DNA from 3 places in the Rummeliibacillus sp. SL167 genome. Region 3 is predicted to be linked to each of the others. Evidence: riboswitches for the same ligand, from Rfam matches in the RefSeq annotation. Region 3 holds a riboswitch; each other region holds the start of a gene.
What was found. A riboswitch is a leader RNA that binds a small molecule or an ion and turns the genes downstream of it on or off. The one in region 3 is predicted to bind cobalamin.
Positions count from the first base shown of each region.

Region 1: another riboswitch for cobalamin. It lies ahead of FEZ13_RS04320 (Ig-like domain-containing protein); the one in region 3 lies ahead of FEZ13_RS11720 (glutaredoxin family protein).
Region 2: another riboswitch for cobalamin. It lies ahead of FEZ13_RS12315 (ABC transporter substrate-binding protein); the one in region 3 lies ahead of FEZ13_RS11720 (glutaredoxin family protein).

Region 1 is NZ_VCBM01000001.1:957,817-965,503, reverse strand. Features, by position in the region: gene FEZ13_RS04335 (YhdT family protein) at 142-411, shown strand; gene panF (sodium/pantothenate symporter) at 411-1,859, shown strand; gene FEZ13_RS04325 (transcriptional regulator) at 2,382-2,540, shown strand; cobalamin riboswitch at 2,685-2,867, shown strand; gene FEZ13_RS04320 (Ig-like domain-containing protein) at 3,039-4,874, shown strand; gene FEZ13_RS04315 (DUF4430 domain-containing protein) at 4,959-5,873, shown strand; gene FEZ13_RS04310 (energy-coupling factor transporter transmembrane component T) at 5,895-6,776, shown strand; gene FEZ13_RS04305 (ABC transporter ATP-binding protein) at 6,749-7,687, shown strand, end outside.
Region 2 is NZ_VCBM01000002.1:184,995-192,681, reverse strand. Features, by position in the region: gene cobD (threonine-phosphate decarboxylase CobD) at 1-855, opposite strand, end outside; gene cbiB (adenosylcobinamide-phosphate synthase CbiB) at 830-1,804, opposite strand; gene FEZ13_RS12325 (adenosylcobinamide amidohydrolase) at 1,806-3,281, opposite strand; gene FEZ13_RS12320 (FecCD family ABC transporter permease) at 3,284-4,279, opposite strand; gene FEZ13_RS12315 (ABC transporter substrate-binding protein) at 4,276-5,241, opposite strand; cobalamin riboswitch at 5,350-5,537, opposite strand; gene argS (arginine--tRNA ligase) at 6,217-7,687, opposite strand, start outside.
Region 3 is NZ_VCBM01000002.1:41,410-49,096, forward strand. Features, by position in the region: gene FEZ13_RS11700 (S66 family peptidase) at 1-833, opposite strand, end outside; gene FEZ13_RS11705 (hypothetical protein) at 1,244-1,669, shown strand; gene FEZ13_RS11710 (ferritin) at 1,862-2,371, opposite strand; gene FEZ13_RS11715 (hypothetical protein) at 3,622-4,149, shown strand; cobalamin riboswitch at 4,532-4,714, shown strand; gene FEZ13_RS11720 (glutaredoxin family protein) at 4,873-5,103, shown strand; gene nrdI (class Ib ribonucleoside-diphosphate reductase assembly flavoprotein NrdI) at 5,100-5,471, shown strand; gene nrdE (class 1b ribonucleoside-diphosphate reductase subunit alpha) at 5,468-7,561, shown strand; gene nrdF (class 1b ribonucleoside-diphosphate reductase subunit beta) at 7,549-7,687, shown strand, end outside.

The sequences.
Region 1 (7,687 bases), on a different contig from region 3:
ACGATTAATCACATTAGTACTTCATAAAGTCGACTCTAAATATTAGCTGATCTTTATTATTTTCCCTTCTGATCCTTTTCTTTTCCTTCTTATATAAGTAAAATAGGAAGGGTATTTTATTTGAATTGAGGGAGAGAAATTATGAACGATAAGCGTTATAAAATTGCTCATCGCGAAGCGCTTATTGGTATTGCATTAGTTATCATCAATTTTGCAATATGGTTTGGCTTTGCATATGGGCTCGGTTCGGGTGATCCGAAAAAATATTCATATGTATTTGGCTTTCCAGCTTGGTTTTTCTATAGCTGTATCGCTGGAACGATCTTTATGATTATATTGCTCATCATTGTCATCAAATTCTTCTTTAAAGACGTATCATTTGATACGGAAGAGGATGGTGATGAACGATGATACATTGGCAAGTAATCATCCCGCTAATTCTTTTTTTGGTGATTATCTTTTTAATTGGTATGTGGGCAAATAAACATGTCATGCAATCAGATTCATTTTTACAGGAATACTTCCTTGGCGGAAGACAAATGGGAGGATTCCTGCTGGCCATGACCATGATGGCTACATATGGCAGTGCATCTAGTTTTATCGGAGGTCCAGGAGTAGCTTATAATACTGGACTTGGTTGGGTTTTACTATCGATGGCTCAACTTCCAGCAGGATATTACGTATTAATGGTATTAGGAAAGAAATTTGCTATTATTGCTAGAAAGTATAAAGCTATTACATTAATCGATTTTCTACGTGAGCGTTATCAGAGCAACTTTGTTGTTATTGTTTCCGCATTAAGTATAATCATCTTCTTATTTTCTTCCATGGCTGCGCAATGGATCGGCGGTGCACGGTTAATCGAATCTTTGACCGGATTGCATTATACAACTGCACTTTTTATATTTGCTATAGTAGTCCTTGTGTATGTAATTGTCGGAGGATTTCGTGCTGTTGCACTAACCGATGCTGTACAAGGCTCTGTCATGTTTTTAGGAAGTGTTATTTTACTGATTGGGACCATTATTGCCGGCGGCGGAGTTTCCAATATTATGGCTGATCTTGTTGCAGAAAATCCTAAACTGGTATCGCCATTTGGAGCAGATGGTAGTTTAACACCTCTTTATGTATCAACGTTTTGGATTTTGATCGGTATTGGTGTGATTGGTCTACCGCAAATCGCAGTACGTGCCATGTCCTATAAGAATTCGGCAAGCATGCACTCGGCTATCATTATCGGAACGATTGCACTGGGCACCGTGATGTTTGGCATGCACTTAACAGGGGTATTCGCACGCCCCGTATTACCAGGTGTGGATATTGGCGATAAAGTCATGCCACTTTTAACGTTAAAAGTGCTGCCACCGTTTTTGGCAGGTGTTGTATTAGCGGCACCAATGGCGGCTATTATGTCTACCGTAAATGCGCTCTTAATACTTGTAAGCTCTACAATTGTTAAAGATATTTATCTAAACTTTATAAAGCCACAAGCTAATGATGACGAAATCAAGAAGCTAAGCTTTTTTGTCACTACTTTAATAGGTGTAGCTGTTATTATTGTTGCATTAAAACCGCCAGATCTATTAGTTTGGCTCAATCTTTTCTCATTTGGTGGTCTGGAATCCGTATTTGTTTGGCCTGTAGTATTAGGTCTATATTGGAAAAAAGGAAACAAATATGGAGCCGTTTCATCGATGCTTGTTGGCTTAATCAGTTATATTTTGATTTATGAAAAATGGAAAACAACTTTTTTAGGCATGCATACTGTCACAACTTCCATCATATTATCTCTTATTGCGTATGTAACCATTAGTTTAATGACTCATCATCGATTTAAGGATTTCAAACATATTATTTAATATGTAGATTAGAGGATATGGTTGATTAGACAGTATCCGAAAAAAAGGGGACCACTTTTACAATATTGGGCGTGTATGAACATAACTATGAAAAACGTCTTCATTCTGCCCAATTGGATGTAGTTCAACAGGATGTTCAAATAAAACAAATCTTAAAACTCAAACTTCTTGATAAAAATTGAAGTTTGGGTTTTACTCATATTTCAAAAATTTGATTTACACACATAGTAACAGCGCACCATTATGTACGAAATCTTTTGATTTATGAATTGAAAATGTTTTAGGGCAGCGGTCATAAATTAAAACTTTATACAGTTGTTTTCTTCATGCTTTTTCATATACAAAGGATAGGGCGGTCGCTTATGAAAATATACGTTTGTCTTGATGAAGGATCTTACTGCCTGTTGAATGCAGGATAAATATATATTATTAATTTTTCAGATAATTCTGTTGACAACCGCCTATTTCTGTTATATATTATTAACAGCAATAAAATTTGTTATATAACAGGAGGAGATATATATGGATATATATCGAGAAGGATATGAACGATATTGTAGTGCTTGTGAGGAGTATGGATTAGAATCGAAAGACTTTTACTTTTTTATCAATCATTTAACAGAAGAACAACTCAATGCTTACAAGGAGCATTCAAAAAGGAGCGAAGAACAAAATGTCTGATGTCGCCGCGGGTAACTTATAAAACCTCTACTAATCAAAATGTTGGTTGGTAGAGGTTTTATAACGTTTACAAAAAAATGGCGTTCAAGTAAAAAAAGCATTTACATGTTTTAGTGAATATGAAATACTATAAACAATAACAATTACATAGTCTTAGATAAAAGTGCCTAATGCGTATTAGGATAATAGGGAAATCAGTGAAAGTCTGATGCAGCCCCGCTACTGTAAATATGTTGAAAATCGTGTATGCCACTGGCTTTTAGCTGGGAAGGTGCGAATATTCATGTACATATAAGCCAGGAAACCTGCTTTTATCTGCGTTTCTGATCTTCGAGGGGGAGGTGTGGAACAATGAAATGACAAATAATGATTATTGACATTTCACGTCCAAGCACTCTTTACATTTTGATGTAAAGTTTTTTTATGGAGAAATTTAATTGCCTCTATCCTAACAAGACAGATCAATCTGTAATTATGCAAAAGAATGGAGGCTCTTATATGTATTCAAACAAATCTTTTAAAAAGTGGATCGCACCGATTTCACTAGCTAGTTTACTGGTAGCATCTCAATTACCTGCTACCATCACTGCTCATGCAGAGGAAAATACAACTGTCACAACGACTGTTGGCAAGGATGTTAGCTATCAAAATGCCCTTTCTTCTTCAAGCGCTTTTCTTTTAAGCATCACACCAAATCCAACATTCGCCGATTGTGATATTGTCACAGATTTGGCACGAGCTAATCTACCAATTGTCCCAAAAGATTATTATGAACAATACTATCAATCTCTTGTAAATGAATTAGATACGAAGCAAGGAGCTATTTCAGATTCACCATCAGCATATGCAAAACAAATTTTAGCGGTTACAGCCATCGGAAAAGATGCGGAAAATGTTGGCGGTTATAACCTTATTCAACTGATGGCAGATGCCTATTTAACAGCGCAAGAAAAAGATCTGCTCTACGATATGGATAACTATTATATGCTGTATGCATTGGATGCAAAATCATATCATTTACCAGCGGGCGAGAGGTATCAAGCATTAAGCCGTGAACAATTAGTTTCCAAGCTATTAGCTTCTCAATTTACAGATGAAGATGAAAATAATGGCGCATTTGGTTGGGATAAAGCATGGGGAGCAGATAAGGACGCTACATCTATGGCTGTGACGGCTTTAGCAAACTATTCTAATCAAGAATCCGTTCAACAGGCGATTGAAAAAGCCTATTCATATTTAGGCAATCAAATCAATGAACGTGCTGGATTTGTCGGTTACTACGGTGATGATAGCCCAGAAACAGTATCTCAGCTAATTATTAGTTTAACTGCCAATAAAGTGGATCCGAAAACAGACGTTCGATTTGTGAAAGAAAATGGAGCTTGGACGATTTCCAACTTGCTTACAACATATGATAGTATTACAGGTGGCTTCAAAAATGCGCCAAAGGCAAAGGAACCTAACGTTATCTCATCAGACCAAGCGAATCGCGCTCTACAAGCTTATGACCGTTTTGTAAACGGGAAAAATAGCTTTTATAATATGACAACAGATGCTAATGCTGACGAACTACAATATGATGTGAAGGCACCTGAAAAACCAACTGCTGCTACAGTTGCTGACAATGCAACGACTATCACAGGTAAAACAGAACCATATGCCACAATTACAGTAAAGAATGGTAGCAAAATCATTGGGACAGCTCAATCGAATTTCACAGGAAAATATTCTGTTAAAATCAAACAGCAAAAAGCAGGGACTCCCCTTCAAATCGTTGCGACAGACTTAGGAAAGAACAACAGTGGATCAATCACTGCCAAAGTAGTTGATAAAACGGCTCCAAAAATATCAAAAATCGGTCAAGTAAGTGATCGCACGACAAAAATTACAGGGACAGCTGAAGCGAAAGCAAAAGTCTATGTGATCAAAAATAATAAGGTAATCAAAACTGGGACTGCTTCTACAAAAGGCGCATTCTCATTGGCTATCCCAAAACAAAAGGCAGGAACAGTCCTAACAGTTTATGTCCAAGATTCAGCCAAAAATAAAAGTAAAATCGTCAAGATTAAAGTTGTAGACAAAACAGCGCCAAAAGCACCGAAAGTCCATAAAGTGACGAAAAAATCGACCAGAATTACAGGTACGGCAGAAGCAAAATCTAAAGTATATGTCGTGAAAAATAAAAAAATCATTAAATATGGCACAGTATCTTCAAAAGGTAAATTCTCATTGTCTATTAAAAAACAAAAAGTAGGTACCAAATTAACCATCTATGTCAAAGATGCTGCCAAAAATAAAAGTGCTAACAAGACGATTATTGTTAAATCGAAATAAAACAATTGAAAGTAAATAGAATCATAGGGTGTTAGAATTTACTTCTAACACCCTATTCCCATCTAGTTTAGGAGGTGTATTTTTTTGAAAAAGATACAATTTATTGTACTGTCTTTTATCATCGCAGTACTATGTCTTTCAGGTTGTAAGGTTCAAACTGTTGAACAACATGATCAAGAACAACAAGGAACAACCCTTGACCAAGGAAAAGTGAAGGTTGTAGAAGGCTCAGAAAAAAACAAAAATCCACAGGAGAAAACACAAAAGCAGCAACAAAAATCAGCTAGCTCAACTGAACAGAAAAAAGAAACAACAAGTGATTTTAAGAAGGAAACGACAAATTCAAAACAGCAAGATACAGCATTACAAACAGAAAAATCAACAGTTGAAAACAATGGTTCAAATCAAGAAAAAACGATATCATCTCCTAAAAAAGAATCTGCAGGCAAAGAGCAACAAACAAAACCAACAAAGGATAAGGTAGTTAAACAAGAAAAACAAGATAAAAATACTGTAACGAAAAAGAAATCAACGACAACACATAAAGAAAAAAATCCAGCAAAGCAAGCAACTGTTACTGAAAAGAAAAAATATGTCACCATATCCATTCGTGTTGACACACTTTTGAAAAAAGAAAATTATGAAAGATTAGAGCCAGCCTTACAAAGTGCAAAATATGTACCGAAAAATGGTGTGATACTTTCTACATCCACCTATGAAATTCAACATGAGGACGATTCAGCTTGGGACATTACTTTACGTGCCTTACAACAGCATCACATTCATTTTGAATATGAAGGTGCTGCTAAAAAATATGGAAGTATCTATGTAGAAGGCATCAATCATTTATACGAAAAAGACGCTGGAAAATTGTCTGGCTGGATGTATAGCGTCAATGGAAAAAATCCAGGTATTGGCTGTGGAAGTTATGAGGTTAAAGATGGCGACCATATCGTTTGGCAATATACGGTTGATAATGGCAGAGATATAGGTTTGTAATGGGTGAAGGAGGAAAAATTATTGAAAGCTTTTGCTAACTATCATCCAATTGTGATTTTTTTATATTTTGTTTTTGTGATAGGATTAACGATGTTTTATATGCATCCAATTTATTTAATCATTTCACTCGCAATGTCCATTCTTTTAAGTTTGCAAATCAATCAAAAATCATTTCTCCGCTCTTTAAAATGGATGGTTCCTTTGTTTGTCATTGCAGCCTTGATCAATCCTTTAATTAGTCATGATGGTGAAAAAATCATTCTATATATCGATGATAATCCTATTACGATTGAGGCCATTGTCTATGGATTTGCCATGTCAGTTATGATTTGTACCGTTATCTTTTGGTTTGGCTGTTATAATAAGCTAATGACTTCGGATAAATTTCTTTATTTATTTGGTAAAATTTCGCCAGCCTTTGCCTTAATCATTTCGTTAACGCTTCGGCTAGTCCCTCGATTCCAACAACAAATTGGCGCCATCACTCAAGCGCAAAGGGCAGTCGGTATGGATGTGACTTCTGGGAATTTATTGCATCGTATCAAATGTGGCATTCACATTCTATCTATTCTAATTACTTGGGCACTAGAAAACGCCATTGAAACAGCTGACTCCATGAAGGCTAGAGGATATGGTTTACCGAAACGCTCTACATTTTCATTATTTTCTTTTGAAAAAAGAGATGCCCTAACACTGACAATAATGTTCATACTGATAACAATCAATGTTATTGGAAGCTTTTTAGGATATACGGATTATTATTTTTACCCAACATTTAGTGATTTAGCGTTGCAGCCCATATCTTTACTATTATATACAACTTATACTTTACTATTGGCATTACCAATTATTATTGAGCTTTGGGAGGCATTCAAATGGCGTTCATTGATATCCAACAACTAACTTTTAGCTATCCACAGATGGAACAGCCCGTTTTACACCATATCGATCTATCAATAGAAGAAGGGGAATTTGTTGTGTTATGTGGAGTATCTGGTTGTGGGAAGAGTACTCTGGTAAAACATTTAAAGCGAGAAATTACTCCACATGGTGATGCTACTGGTAGTGTTCTTTATAATGGAACACTTCTAAACGAACTTTCAGATAAAATTGCTGCTTCAGAAATAGGTTTTGTTATGCAAAGTCCTGAAAATCAAATTGTGACTGATAAAGTTTGGCATGAGCTCGCTTTTGGTTTAGAAAACTTAGGATTTGACACAATGACCATTCGTCGGAGAGTGGCTGAAATGGCCAATTTTTTTGGCATCCAAACATGGTTTCGAAAAAACACGATGGAATTATCGGGCGGTCAAAAACAAATCTTGAATCTTGCTGCGATAATGGCGATGCAACCCAAATTGCTTATTTTAGATGAACCGACCTCTCAATTGGATCCGATTGCTGCAAGTGAATTTATCGCAACTTTACATAAGCTAAACAAGGAACTTGGCTTGACGATTCTTTTAGTAGAACATCGTTTAGAAGAAGTGTATCCCATAGCGGACAGAGTAGTTATCATGGATAAAGGAGCTATTATTTGCAATGGTACGCCTAAAGAAGTGGCAAAGGCTTTACAACACGTAGATCAGCATCATCCCATGTTAGGGGGCTTACCAACTCCACTTCGAATTCACCATGCATTAAAAAGCCAAACAAATGCACCATTAACCATTCGAGATGGTCGGCAATGGTTAACCAACAACTTTAAGGCACAGGAATGGCAATCGAAAAAAATATATGATAGATCTTTTGAAAAGAAAACGGTTTTAAGTGTTAAAAACGCTTGGTTCCGTTATGAAAAAGATGGTTTAGAT
Region 2 (7,687 bases), 140 kb from region 3:
ATGGCGTTGTAGAAAGGACGTCAATTCTTTTCTACTTTCCTGCGCATAACGAATCGCTTCGTCCCGATATTTACTTTCCTTTAGACAAGCTGCACCTATAGCTGCGGCTAGACCATTGATATGCCAATGAGAAGTTTTTTGTTGCAGCCTTTCAATGATAGTAGGTGATGCAACCATATAGCCTAGCCGAACTCCTGCAATCGCATACATTTTCGTCATAGAACGGACTATCATAATATGCGGGTTATCTTTTATATAAGGAATCATGGAGGCATCCTCGCCTATCCAATCAATAAACGCTTCGTCTAAAACAATAGAGCAATTCACTTTCTTTCCTTCCTCCATTAGGGAAAGTAGATCCTCTTTTGACGGCAGCACTCCTGTTGGATTATTGGGTGTGCAAAGATATAAAACATCCGCTTGCTGCATAGCCCTGATGATAGATTCAATGGGGAGCTTCCAAGTCGCTATATCTTCCACTTCTAGGTGAATGATTTCAACATCATTTACTGCCAAAGTCGCTTCATATTCAGAAAATGTGGGATCAATCACAATCGCCCTTTTTTGATGGAATAATAGAGCCAATAATGAAAAGATTTCTGCCGCTCCATTTCCTAATAAAATCTGTGCCTCGCTCACTCCATGAAAATCGGCTACAGCTGAGAGAAACGGCTGCCCCTGTGGATCTGGATAGCGTGAAATAAGATGAAACAGCTCCCCCCAATTTTCTTGTATAAACATGGGCGGTCCCGCAGGATTCACATTTTCACTAAAGTCTATAATTTGCAATGGCTTTTGAATAGATAGCTGTTCGTATAAACGATGCGGATTAGCACCATGATTGGGTAATGACAATATAAATCCCTCCTATCAAAGCTCCAGCCAGCCAGAACCATATGGTGACTACATGCATTTGTTGGATCGCTAGTTTAATATGTCGTGGCGCAAGTTCTATTTCTGGCACTCCCATCCTTGCTCGTTCAGAAATAATTCCCTTATAGCTATTTGTACCACCTAATTGAATAGCAAGCTGATAAGCTGTGGCCGCCTCCAAAAATCCACTATTCGGACTTGGATGTTTTTTGGCATCCTTTAACCACCCTTTATAGCGGTAAGAAAAGGTATGCATGGACTCTTTTTTAGTGCCGATGAGCATAAGAAAGCCGGTTACTCTACTCGGTATGTAATTAAAAAAATCATCCGTATGCGCTGCGACAAACCCGAAATCACCATATTTTTCATTTTTGTAGGCTACCATCGAATCAAGTGTATTCACTGCCTTGTACATCCAGGCTCCTGTTGCCCCAAATAAAAATGCCCAAAATAATGGTGCTGTGATGCCATCACTTGTATTTTCTGAGACGGTCTCAACAACGCCCCTAGTCACTTCTGGTACAGATAACTGGTCTGTATCACGTCCAACAATCCAAGAAAGCTTGACTTGTGCTTCTTTTATATCCCCTTTAATCAGTGGTGTATAGACATCCATTGCTGCTTGCTGAAGACTCTTTTGCGCTAAAGCAATCGCAATCAGAACGCCCTCTACCAATATTCCAAATACTGTTCCTATCTGATATGCGGCAATCACGATCAGATAAGCGACAATTGTCGTCACGCCAACCACTAAAAGGACCAGAAAAAGCCCTTTCGTCTTTCTGAATTGTCCTTTATTGAGCCCGATGGTTAACCATTGAATAAAATGACCGATCCACCTCACTGGATGGGGCATCTTAGGTGGATCACCGATTAATCGATCAAGGATCACACCGATTGTACAAGCGATTAAGTGTGCTAATACGAACATTTTATAGCATCCCCTTCGCTCGTTTATAATCTTGTAATGCAATACGTGTCGTTTCATATACACCGTGACCAATTAGTTTTCCGATACCCGTAATTGTTCCCGCATACTCAAAGAAGGGGCCTATTTGTGTAGCTGCAATTAGTACACTATCTGTTGACGTTCCAGTTGCAATCGTATTTGAAACTTTATCTTGAATTTCCTCCATTGCTAATGCTTTTACTTTCGCTTCCGTTGCCGTTATCATCGCTTGCATAAAAGACTCATCCGTTAATGTACCATTGATGAAGACCCACGTATTGATCGTTCCAATATGTGGCTTTTCAGAACGTTCATAGACTTTGGAAACATCGACCGCGTTTCCCACACCTGCTGTGACAGCAACAACAATACTGCCGATCAAAGACGAAAAATCTCTAATGACAACGTGTTCTGATGCCACTGCTGTCATCATAGCTACTGTATTAGATGGTGAAAAGCCATGCTTTTCAAGATATCTTCTTAACTCTTCATGGGCATCCTCACACATATACTCTTTATCCACTGAACGATTGATAAATGATTGGAACCAACCAAATCCCGCATTGTGAACAGCAGAGGAAACTGTTTTCAACGGAAAAGATGTTTGTAATTCAACAAATTCATCACGAATCTTTATTTGCTGGGCAGTGATGACAGAAGAAGCTTGTCTCTCTTCCTGTAATTCTGGTATTAACGTAATCTGTGGTTTCGGCAATACGGGATGCGGATAGCTGGATACTCTTGTATGGTAAACATCCATCACATGTTTCTCTTTTAAAACTTCATGTGGCTCACCTATTGAGCTAATTTGTCCATTTTCAAGTAAAAGCAATCGATCACAATAAAGAGAAGCTAGATTCATATCATGAAAAATAGAAATGACTGTCAATCCATTATGCACGACTTCATATCGAATCATATCCATTAGTTTTCGTTGATGTTCGATATCTAAATGATTGGTTGGCTCATCTAACAGCAATAGATCCGAGCGCTGTGCCAATGCTTGCGCCACAAAGGTACGCTGTTGTTCACCACCGGAAAGAAATTCTAACGGTTGATCTTTGTATATGGTGACTCCCGTTTGCTCCATCGCTGTGACGACAGCTTCCTCATCCTCTTTTGTCCATGTTTGAAGCCAGCTATTTTGATATGGATAACGTCCAATTGATACCGTCTCACGAACAGAATGTGAGAAAGAATAGGCATGCAATTGGGGTAATACAGCCATTTTGCGTGCTAATTCTTTTGTGTCATAATTTTCTCGATTCTTCCCATCTATCAAAACTGTGCCGCTTGTTGCTTCTATGATTCCACTAATCAGTTTAATAAGTGTTGACTTTCCACTCCCATTCGGTCCTAGAATACCAACAAATTGTCCCTTTTCCACTGTAAATGAAATATTTTTTATAATCTCTTTTTTAGGGTCATAACCACCACTAAGTTGTTCAACAATAAGCATTCCTATGCCCCCTTCGTTCTACGCTGACGGAAGAAAATATAAGCAAAAACTGGTGCCCCAATAAAGGATGTAATAATACCAATCGGTAATTCCGTTGGTGCAATAATCGTTCTCGCCAGCAAATCACAAAGAATCAATAATGATGCCCCATTGATAAAAGATAAGGGCAATAGATGGCGATGATCAGCTCCAAACATTAATCTCGTCATATGTGGAACGACCAAGCCAACAAAGCCGATCGTTCCCGATACCGCCACTGCGGAACCAGTCAAAATAGAACCTCCAAGCAAAAGAAGACGTTTGCTTCTTTTTACATTGACCCCTAAATATTTGGCCCGTTCCTCTCCAAATAACATAGCATTAAGTTCACGACGATTGACCCATAGCATCAATGAACCAATTATGATGAAGGGGAAAATCATCTTGACATAAGGCCAACCGCGCATAGATACACTCCCCATCAGCCAGCTAATAATTTGACGAAGTTCTTCTCCTGTTAAAGCAATCATCAGGGAGATAATAGAACTTAAAAATGAGCTGACGATAATGCCGGTTAAAATCAGTGTTTCCATCTTCATCATGCGATCGACCAATTTTGCAAAGCCCAAAACAATAAACAATGATACTAGAGCACCTATCATACTGAATATTGGCAATGTATAAATGCCTAAAATAGGTGTCGTAATACCGAAAAAAAGCGTCACCACAGCCCCCACTGAGGCGCCAGATGACACTCCTAACGTATACGGATCAGCAAGCGGGTTTTTTAACAATCCTTGAAAAGCAGCGCCTGCAATCGCTAATGCCGCCCCAACAAGTCCTGCTAGTATGACACGTGGCATACGAATTTTCCATAATATATTTGTTGCCGTTTCATCAGCTCCAGTATTCCATAACGTACTGATTGGTACCTCTACTGAGCCTATGGAAATACCGAGCCATACACTTATACATAAAATGATAAGCGCTACGATATATCCCATTACCATTTTTCTCATTTAAATGCCTCTGGATAAACAGCCTTTGCTATTTCCTCTAGCCCATCGGCAAGACGAGGACCTGTACGAGCTGTCAAATCTTGATCCACTTTTACTACGGCATCATTTTTAACAGCTGTAATACTATCAAAGCCTTGGCGTTTTTTCACTTTCTCTACGATATTTGGAACATAGTCCTCCATTACAATAATGGTATCAGGATTACGTTTAACGATTTCTTCTGTATCAATTTTAAACCAACCTGATTGATCGTCTACCACATTTTTAATCTTCGCTAAGTCAAAGATTTCTTGCATAAATGTATCTTTACCTGCCGTAAAAATATCCGGTTCATCTGCCGTTTCCACAAAGGCAGTACGTTGTTTTACATTCGCTACTTTAGCTTGAACATCTTTTACTTTTTCCTTCATACTTGTAATAATTTGATCTGCTTTTTGTTCTTTGTTTGTAATTTGGCCAAGCTGTTTGATCGTGCTATAGGTTTCTTCAAAACTTGTCGCACTTTTTACAACAAAGACAGGAATACCTGCATCTTTTAACTGTTGTAATCCAGCCTCTACTGATTTTGCATTAGATTCATGTGCAAATACTGCATCAGGTTTTAGGCTCAATACTTTTTCAACATTGAATTCCATACCGCCTATTTTTGTCTTTTTAGTAGCGGCTTTGGGATAATCATCGTTATCATTTACCCCTACAATTTCATGTTCTAAACCTAATGCGAATAAGATTTCTGTATTACTTGGAACTAATGAAACAATTCTTTTGGGTGTTTCTTTGAATTCTATATGATTACCAAGTGCATCTTTCACCGTCATTGGGTATGTAGATGTTTTGTCATTGGTTTGAGAAGTGGTATTTGTTTTATCAGTAGACGATTGCTGAGTATCTCCTTGGCTACACCCAACAAGTAAAACAAATGCCATCATCAACACGCTTACTAGTTGCCATATTTTTTTCATGAAAAGTACCTCCTTCAGCATAATAAAAAACCTCTCAATTCATTCGAGAGGCATCATGATTCCAGTGTAGTGCATACACTGTCACCCATCCTATCCTCGTAGTCATTGTTGGCGTGATCCTATACGGCAGGTATCCTGGCTTGTGTTCAACGCTCATCGTGCCTTCCCAAAAATTTTTCAGTGGCTATTTACGAATCACTCACACTTACAGTGGCGGGACCGCATCGGACTTTCACCGACTTCCCTTTTCACTCAACATTTTAGCAGTGTCAAGAACCGTACATTGATTTTCTATTGAATTGCTTATCATTATACCGAATATTTTGCTTTTGTAAAAGACAGGCGATGAGATATTGAGAATTTTTTAGTATATATTTTTGATACTTATAGCTATTTTTTACTAGTAATGATATTTGTACTGTTAATATAAAATTTCACGCATGTTGATTTTACAAAAATCAGGTGCCCCTATTTGGCATAATTACTGAAAAGCCCTGTGTTTTTAGAACCATTTATATAGATCTTCGCTGCGGCTTGCTCGACTCCTCGAAAATGTATACGTATTTTCTTCGTGCGGTGCCAGTTTAGTGAAGCCCATTCAATATCACGCGGGAAAAACGGACAGTTGAGACCCCACAGCGAAGCGATTAAGGAAAGGAAGCTAAAAGCGTCACGTCCTTTGGCAACACCTGAGTGACCAACATCTTGTTAGCCCGAAGTAATCGGACTTTTGCGAGCAGTTGATCCCCATCTATCTTTCTCGTTTTTCTCTAAATCTTGAGACATAGGTGGCTTACTGTCCTTTGAAGCGGGATAAAATTTAGTCAACAGAAAAAAGCCAACGAAACAGCGATTTCGTTGACTATTTTCTATTAATAATGGTTGAGCAGAAAAATTGCTTAACTAGTATGCATTTTAACCCCGCAAACAAAAACAGAAGGATATTTTGTTCTGATGTAACCAATGCACTAAAAATTACATTTTTTCCGGTGCTGATACACCAATCAATTTTAGAGCATTTGCTAATGTGATGCGCACTGCTGTAATTAGGGCTAGTCGTGCTTCAGAACGTTCTTTGTTGTCGTCATCTAAAACTTTCTCTGCATTATAAAAACTGTGGAATGTTGCTGCTAGTTCTTGGATGTAGTTTGCAATACGATGCGGTGCGCGTACACGTGCTGCATCTGCTACAATTTGTGGAAAGTCCCCTACTTTTTTCAATACTTCAATATCTTTTTCTGATGACAATGTATCAAGATGATCAATTGAAACCGCAAAACCTTTTTCTGATGCTTGACGTAAGATCGAACAAATTCGCGCATGAGCATATTGAGCATAGTACACTGGATTTTCGTTTGATTGCTTCACAGCTAAATCTAAATCGAAATCTAAATGCGTATCGCCTGCACGCATTGCGAAATTGTAGCGTACAGCATCTAAGCCAACTTCCTCAACTAGTTCACGAAGAGTAACTGCATTCCCCGTTCGTTTTGACATTTTGACTTTTTCACCATTGCGTAGAAGATTAACCATTTGGATTACTTCCACTTCTAATACATCACGATCATAGCCAAGTGCTTCGATCGCAGCCTTCATACGTGGGATATAACCATGATGATCGGCACCCCAAATATTGATCAGCTTGTCAAAACCACGACGTAATTTGTCTTCATGATAGGCGATATCTGGTGTTAGATAAGTATAGGAACCGTCTGATTTGATCAATACGCGGTCTTTGTCATCACCAAACGTAGTAGAACGGAACCAAGTAGCACCATCTTGTTCAAATACATGACCGTTGTCTTTTAATTTTTGAAGTGCTGTTTGAACTTTTCCTTCTTTGTATAAGGATGTTTCAGAGAACCAGACATCAAAATCGACACGGAAGTCTTTTAAATCTTTTTGGAGTTTGCCAAATTCGTGTTTTAAACCGTGTTCACGGAAAAATTCAAAACGCTCTTCTTCAGGTTTTTCTAATATATCTTTACCATATTCTGCAGATAATTCTTTCGCAATAACAATGATATCTTTCCCATGGTAGCCATCTTCAGGCATGTCCGATTCTAAACCTAGTGCTTCCCGGTAGCGTGCTTCTAATGATTTGGCCAATTTTGTAATTTGATTACCAGCATCATTAATATAGTATTCACGTGATACATCATACCCTGCAAAATCTAACACATTACATAAAGAGTCCCCAACAGAAGCACCACGAGCATGCCCTAGATGTAAATCTCCAGTTGGGTTTGCGGATACAAATTCGACTTGAATTTTTTCGTTATGCCCCGCATCGGTACGACCATAATTAACATCTTGATCGAGAACAGTCGCCACAACTTCGGCCAAGTAGTCCTTTCGTAAAGTAATATTCATAAAGCCTGGCCCTGCAATATCGATTTTTTCAATATTTGTGCCCTCGGTTTCAAGGTTTTCCAAGATGGCTTCT
Region 3 (7,687 bases):
AAAGGGGTTTTCCCAGTATTTAAATCATTAAATTGCTCGTGTTTTCCTAAAATGATTCCACTGATTTTGTCAAAAATCCCATGCAATTTTAACATTGCAAAATTCTTTTCGATAACTGAAGCATCTTTCATTGTGTCTTCAATCAATAAGATATCCCCATCTTTTATTTCAGGAAAATAGGGTGTACCAATAAAGCCATACATGGCATTATTGTTTCCACCAATCAATCGACCTTCTACAATTGCTTCATTAACACTTATCCATTTATTTGAATAAAGTTCTTTTTCTTTTGTTTTTTCTAGCCAATTCACCAACTCATCTGACCAATAGGAAGGTTCTTGTATTTCGTAGGGAAGAGATTGATCAGCACAAAAATAGTGTTCAAAATATGTATATGTATCATTAACCAAGGGTTCGAACTCTCCAAAAGAAGGTACAATCGCTGGACCATAATATGTTGTTATGTTTGTTTTGGCATATAAAGCAAGTAATATTGCTGTTGCATCGGAGTAACCAACAACAAATTTTGGATTTTTATAAAATGCCCTATAATCGATATATGGAAGTATACTGTTCGAGTTTGTTCCACCAATCATCGACATGATCATTTTGATAGATGGATCGCCCAATAACTCATTTAATTCTTCTGCACGTTCTTTCGGGCTGCCAGAACGATAAATATCTTGTTGACCAGTTAATTTTCCTTCTACAATTTGAAATCCCTTGTTTTCTAAATAAGCTTTTCCTCTTTCATATCGTTTTTTCGCTGTGACTGATGCAGGAGACGAAGGTGAAAATATGCCAATTTTATCTCCTTTTGTTAATGGAATCATTAGCGTTGCTCCCTTTGTAATATAAATTTATGATTATTATATCAAAATTTGATATTGACAGTAACAAGTTATTTATCCCGCTTTAACGGTGAGTAAGACCCTCATCTCAAGATATAGAGAGAAACGAAAAAGATAGATGGGGGATCAACTTCCGCATGCGTCCGATTGGTTCGGGCGGGCAGGATGTTGGTCCCTCAGGTGTTGCCATAAGACGTGCGCTTTTAGCCTGAGTTCCTCTATTTCAGTGGAGGATGAGAAAAACCCCACTGATGGAGTTTCACTTTATTGTGAATTTGGGTAAGATTACTTCAATAGTAGCATTTTATTCAAGAATGCAAAGATAGAGCAAACTAGAGGAATATGCAAAAAAATTAAAATATTTAATTTTTTAGAAAGGAAGGTAATTTAGGATGATGCGACTGTTAGGGATCTTATTGCTTTCTTTAGTCATAGTGGCATGTGGAAAGGCTGATGATCGTGTGAATACTCTAAATAAGATCAAAGTGACGATTAAAATCGAGGATCATGTTGATTATGAACAAAATTATTTAATTAGCATCTCAACCAAAGGAAAACATACAAAAGAATTGGCAATACTACCCAAAAACATTTCATTTATCACAGATGGAAAGAAAGAAAAAAATGTGAATTTATATACTGATGTTCCTTATACATTACGTGTCTATAAAACGGACTTCAAGTCTATGGATGAATACTTTCAAAAAACAAAGACAGGAGGTTTGAAAAAAGATGAGATTAGTGAGGATAATCCACTATATAAAGAGACGTTTATACCTACAAACGATACTAAGACAATAACAATACTAGTTGATTAAGAATAGACTTTTTTGATAGAATTTGAACTTAGTAAATATTTTATGATTAATTGAATTTATTTAGATAAGTTAAACAAATACAGAAAGAGATGGTATAAAAGATTCTAATATACCATCCCTTATGACATATGATTTTTATTTAAATTAATCACAAATCTTGAAAAGTCTATCTTATGTTAAATAGGCATTTAATTATGCTTCTTGAGCTTCCGTAAAAGTGCGATTACCTAATTCAGCATCTAACATGAAAATAGCGTTTGAATCGTTTTCGATACGTTCAAATTTATGAATAATAGTATCTAAAGTAGATTCTTCTTCTACTTGTTCATCGATGAACCATTTTAAGAACGCCATCGTAGCATGTTCACGTTCATCTAAAGCAATATCGGCAAGTTCATAAATTCGATGTGTTACCTTTTTCTCATGTTGAAGTGCTGTTTTGAATGTTTCTAAAACGGAGGAAAAGTCATTTTTAGGGCTTTCAAATCCTTCAATTGTCACGCGATAGCCCATATCATTTAAGAAATTATAAAATTTCATCGCATGGAAACGTTCTTCTTCAGCTTGTACTAAATAGAAATTAGCAAATCCATCGTAATTTTCATTTGTACAATAAGCAGCCATAGCTAAATAAGTATGTGCGGAAAAGAATTCAAAATTCATTTGATCATTAAGTGCGGCATGAAGCTTTTCAGATAACATAAAAAGCCCTCCCTGTCATATTATTATTTAGAGATTTTCTCTTTCTAGTATACAACCGTCATCATCAAGTATTCGAAAATAATTTGGGGAAATAAGGATTGTAATGGGAATCAGGCATATTGATTATCCAATTTTATCTATAAAATACAGAGCAATTGTTGATTTCCTACGGCTTGCACGACTCATGAGGGCGAACGCCGAGCCGCTTCCTTCGCTTGCGCTCCGTGCAGGGTCTCATCTGTTCGCTTTTCCCGCGGGAGTAGAGCAAGCCTCCGCTCCAATCTATGCAAATGGAGCTAAAAATACAGGATTTTAGGATGATTCTAGCAAATATATATCCTATTTTCTCCCTAATTAACACGCCTGAATAGAAATAAGAAAATCATTTGTTCCTCATATTCTTATAGAAAATAATAACTTTCCTATGACTATTATTATAACATTTTTCCTTTTAAAGTACACCGGATAGATGTATGTTCCTCATAATTTTCCTTTAAAAGGTAGTGCGGAGGGATAGAAAACTATTTTAGTTGAAGCGATTGGGATTTCTACAGGCAATTGATTTCTAAGATTAACAAGGCATCAAGAATGTTTACGGATTAGGAAAAAACAAGAATTTGCTAGAAAAGAGTAAGATAAAAATTGAAGAGTTAGGCTAGTACCAGTCATCGAAATAATTAATAGAGTTCAGTTAAGCTATGCAACTTTTACGCATAATGATGGTCAAATCATAGAAAACGCAAAATATAAATATTGGGAGTTAATGATGAAATATATTAGACTACTTTTAATCAATATTTTAGCTGTTGTAATTGTATAATGCTGCTGTTTTTGGATAGCGGATATCACAAATGATGTTATTTATGAAGGCAATGCATATCTTATTGCGCTCGTAACACCTTTTCTCTTATTTATCGTGAATTTTTTAATGGAAAAAAAGAAGAGGAATGCTGTACATAGTAGTTTATTTTTTATTTTAGTCGGAAGTATTGGTGGGATGTTTTTATATTTCAAACTGAACAGTACCCCATTTCAAAACGGCTTTCCTTATATCCAAGTACAGACAATGAATCAAATGGGCTTTCGATACTTTTATATAAGGCTGTTTTTTTCCAATGCTTGATAGGAAGTGCTCTTTATGAATGGACATTGCATAAAAAGAAAAATACTTCATGGTAATATTTTGATGGATTGATTTTTTGGGTTCATCATCAGTAGAAGTTGCTATCTAGGAAAGGAGATGCACTATTATGATTGATTGGCGGTGGAATGAAGTTGACATAGTGGAAAGTCAAGAAAGATGGTATGAAGCAAAATCATTCCTCACAAAAAAGTGGAAGCAGAATCCTGAAAATTTGAAAATTCTTATTAGGCTTGGTTTCTTTTGCTGGTATGTTTTGGTCGAAGAGGACTGTATAGGGGGCGAAAAATTAGATTCTAATGAGTTAGAGATTATGCTAAATGAAGTCACATATTTTGGTTTGACCAATTTTATGGAAAATGAAGATTTTCTTTGGTGTTTTGGTTATATGATTTCACAGTTTCCGTATTACTTCGGTGATTATGAACATTGGGAAGAAAAAGGAATTTCGATGTTAAAACGTGCTTATGAACTATGTCCTGATGACCCAGTGTATCAATATTCTTATTTAGGTTCTCTCCCTGATAGTGGCGGAAAACTTAAAGTTGAATTACAACAAGTACAAACTGTTCTTGAAGATAGATTTCAAGGAGAAGGCATATTATCCGATTATTTTAAAGATGTATGGCAAAATTAGTAGGTAAATTAATAAGCTAAAGAGTTCATTTAATAGGAATGTGGAAACTTTATTTTATAGAATTTCTATATATTTGCAGACTCTTTTAATCTATGCAAGTGGCATATTTTTTTAATATTTTCATTTTTCAATGTCACTTACAATTTTGGATTCAAAAGTAAAATATATTCTCACGCGTGATATTTTATAAATGAAATTGGATAATCATGACACCTGATTCCTACGCAGGTTTGAAGAGAAACAGTAGTTTATAACTAATATTTGAAGCAGGACTTTTTGGATAGACCCGTATATTCTTGAAACAATTTAAAGTTTAAAAACAAACTTTAGTCGCTTGTACAAAAAGCGGGAAGATGATATTATTAGAATAACATCACAATATATAGTATGTTGTTTATCTTGGTTCTACTATATGTAGATTAATAGGGAAATCAGTGAGAATCTGATGCTGTCCCCGCAACTGTAAATGTGAAACGAATGTCAATAGCCACTATGTTTTTACATGGGAAGGTGACTAGTAGGGTGAAGCATAAGCCAGGAGACCTGCCTAATAAACAATTGCACATTTTTTCGGGGGCTAGGAAATGGGGGCAAATAAGTCTGCATTTCCATCGACCTAATTGTTTCCATTTTGAAATAAAGCTATTCCCGATAAGAAGGGGATAGCTTTTTGTGTTACTTATGTAAAAGTGTAAATTACTTTTTAAAGAAAGAGGAGATCTTATGAAACTTTATACGAAAACAATTTGCCCAAAATGCATGTTTGTAAAGTCATTTTTAAAAGAAGCAGGCTTTGAGGGAAAATATGAATTAATTAATGTAGATACAGATGAACAAGCAAAACAACAAATAGTCGAAGCAGGCTTTTTATCCGTTCCAATTTTAGAGTTGAATGGGGAACTAATCCAAGATGTTGCGCAAATGAACGAAGAGATTAGTAAGATCGCCATATGATTGCATTTGCCAGCAGAACGGGAAATGTTCGATCCATCATTCATCGGCTAGGATTGCCTAATGTTGAAATAACAGAAGATTTGATGATGACAGAACCCTTTTTCGTTTTTACTTATACAGACGGATTGGGCGATGTGCCACCAATTGTTGAGAAATTTCTTCAAAACAATCATTCTTTTTGTAAAGGTGTGATCGCTAGCGGAAATTCCAATTTTGGTCACTCCGTTTTTTGCAAATCAGCAGATACAATCAGCAGAAAATACCATGTGCCTATTATTCGAAAAATAGAACTACGGGGATTTCCACGGGATTATGCGGCAATCGTTGATCAGTATCAAAACGTTTTTGAGAGAGAGGTTTCTTTATGAAAGAATACTTAAAATTAAACAATGAAGTGTTAAATAAATATAGTTCAACAGGAACCATTGATTTGCAAAAAGATAAAGAAGCTACACGCAAATATTTTTTGGAAAATGTCAATGTCAGAATGCGCTATTTTATCGACTTAGAAGAAAAAATAAGCTATTTAATGGAGGAAGGATATTACGAAGAAGACTTTTTGAAAATGTACTCCATGAAATTTATCAAAAAATTATTCAAATATGCTTATGATTATCATTTTCGCTTTCCATCCTTTATGAGTGCCAGTAAATTTTATGAAGGGTATGCCATGAAGAGCCGAGATGGAAAGGAAATTTTAGAAAAGTATGAGGATCGTATCATCATCATTGCCCTCTATTTAGCACAAGGCGACGAACAGCTAGCTGAAAAGGCTGTTCATCATATGATGGAATCGTATCAGCCTGCCACACCGACAGCTTTAAACAGTGGTAAAAAAGCGCGCGGGGAGTTGGTCAGTTGCTTTAAATTAGCGATGGATGATACGATGAACAGCATTGCAGAAAACATTGGCTATTGTTTAGAACTCTCTCGCTTAGGAGGTGGAGTTGGTACTTTATTAACCGATTTGCGCCCATTAGGGGATCCAATCAAAGGGATCTTAAATCGTGCAAGCGGTGTCATGCCCGTTGCGAAGTTATTAGAGAATGCCTTTTCTTATTCCAACCAATTGGGACAACGAAATGGCTCCGGTGTGGTCTATTTAAATATTTTCCATGGGGATATTGAAGAATTTATCTCATCGAAAAAACCAAATGCGGATGAAAAAATTCGTCTTGCCACATTGTCAACAGGCATCATCATTCCAGATATTTTCTTCGAATTGATGAAAAAAGATAAAGATATCGTTTTATTTAGTCCTTATGATATTTATAAAGAATATGGTAAGCGCATGAGTGAAATCAGTATTACTGAGATGTATTATGAACTATTGGATAATCCCAATATTCGTAAATTAAAACGCTTAAATGCACGGAAATTATATACAGAAATAAAGAAAACACAATTTGAATCAGGCTATCCATTTGAAATATTCGATGACAATGTAAATCGTGTTCATCCTTTAAAAGGTCTTGGTCGGGTGAAAATGTCCAATCTTTGCACGGAAATTCTGCAAGTTCAAACGACCAGTATTATTACAGACATGGACAAGCCAAACGAATATGGCTTAGATGTATCTTGTAATTTGGGTTCTTTAGACATTCATCATGCGACAGAAACAAATAACTTTGAAGAACTAGTTGATACAGCTATGCGTCTACTGACAAATGTTTCTCAAATGACGGATATCGTCAATGTCCCTTCTGTTGCAAAGGCAAATAAATTGATGCATTCGGTTGGATTGGGAACGATGAATCTTCATGGACATCTTGTTACGGAAAATATTCTATATGGTTCAGATGAATCTATCGAATTCGTTGATTTCTTTATGGAAGCATTAAATTACTACTCCTTAAAAGCTTCCATGCTAATTGCAAAAGAAAAAGGCGAGACTTTTTATGGATTTGATAAAAGTGAGTATGCAAATGGCCAATATTTTGAGCATTACATCCATAAACAAGAAAAAATGCCAACTGAAAAAGTACAAAAAGCACTAGGAAATGTGCCGATCATTACAGCGGATATGTGGAAAAAGTTAAAGAAAAATGTTATGAAATATGGCGTATTTAATGCATATCGTCTCGCTGTTGCACCAACAGGCAGTATTTCCTACATTCGTAGTTGCACAGCATCCATTGCTCCATGTACGGAAAGAGTAGAAATTCGTGATTATGCGGATAGCCGGACCATTTATCCAATGCCTTATTTAAATAATGAAAATCAGCATTTATATGTAGAAGCTTATGATGTTGATAGTTATCGTATGATTGATTTATATGCAACAGCTCAAAAACATGTTGATCAAGGTATTTCAATGACATTATATGTAACGGATCAATGGACAACTGAGCGCCTTGCGAAACTTTATATTTATGCATGGATGCGCGGCATTAAGTCGATTTATTATGTTCGCCAACGCTTGCAAACATTGGAGGAATGTGTGTCATGTTCAATATAGGACCATTTGAAGCGGTCAATTGGAATAAACCAACGAGTGATTTGGCTAAAACATTTTGGGATCAGCAGTGGAAACAAATGTGGTTTCCTGAAGAAATTGCAGTTAGTAAAGATTTGAAGCAGTGGA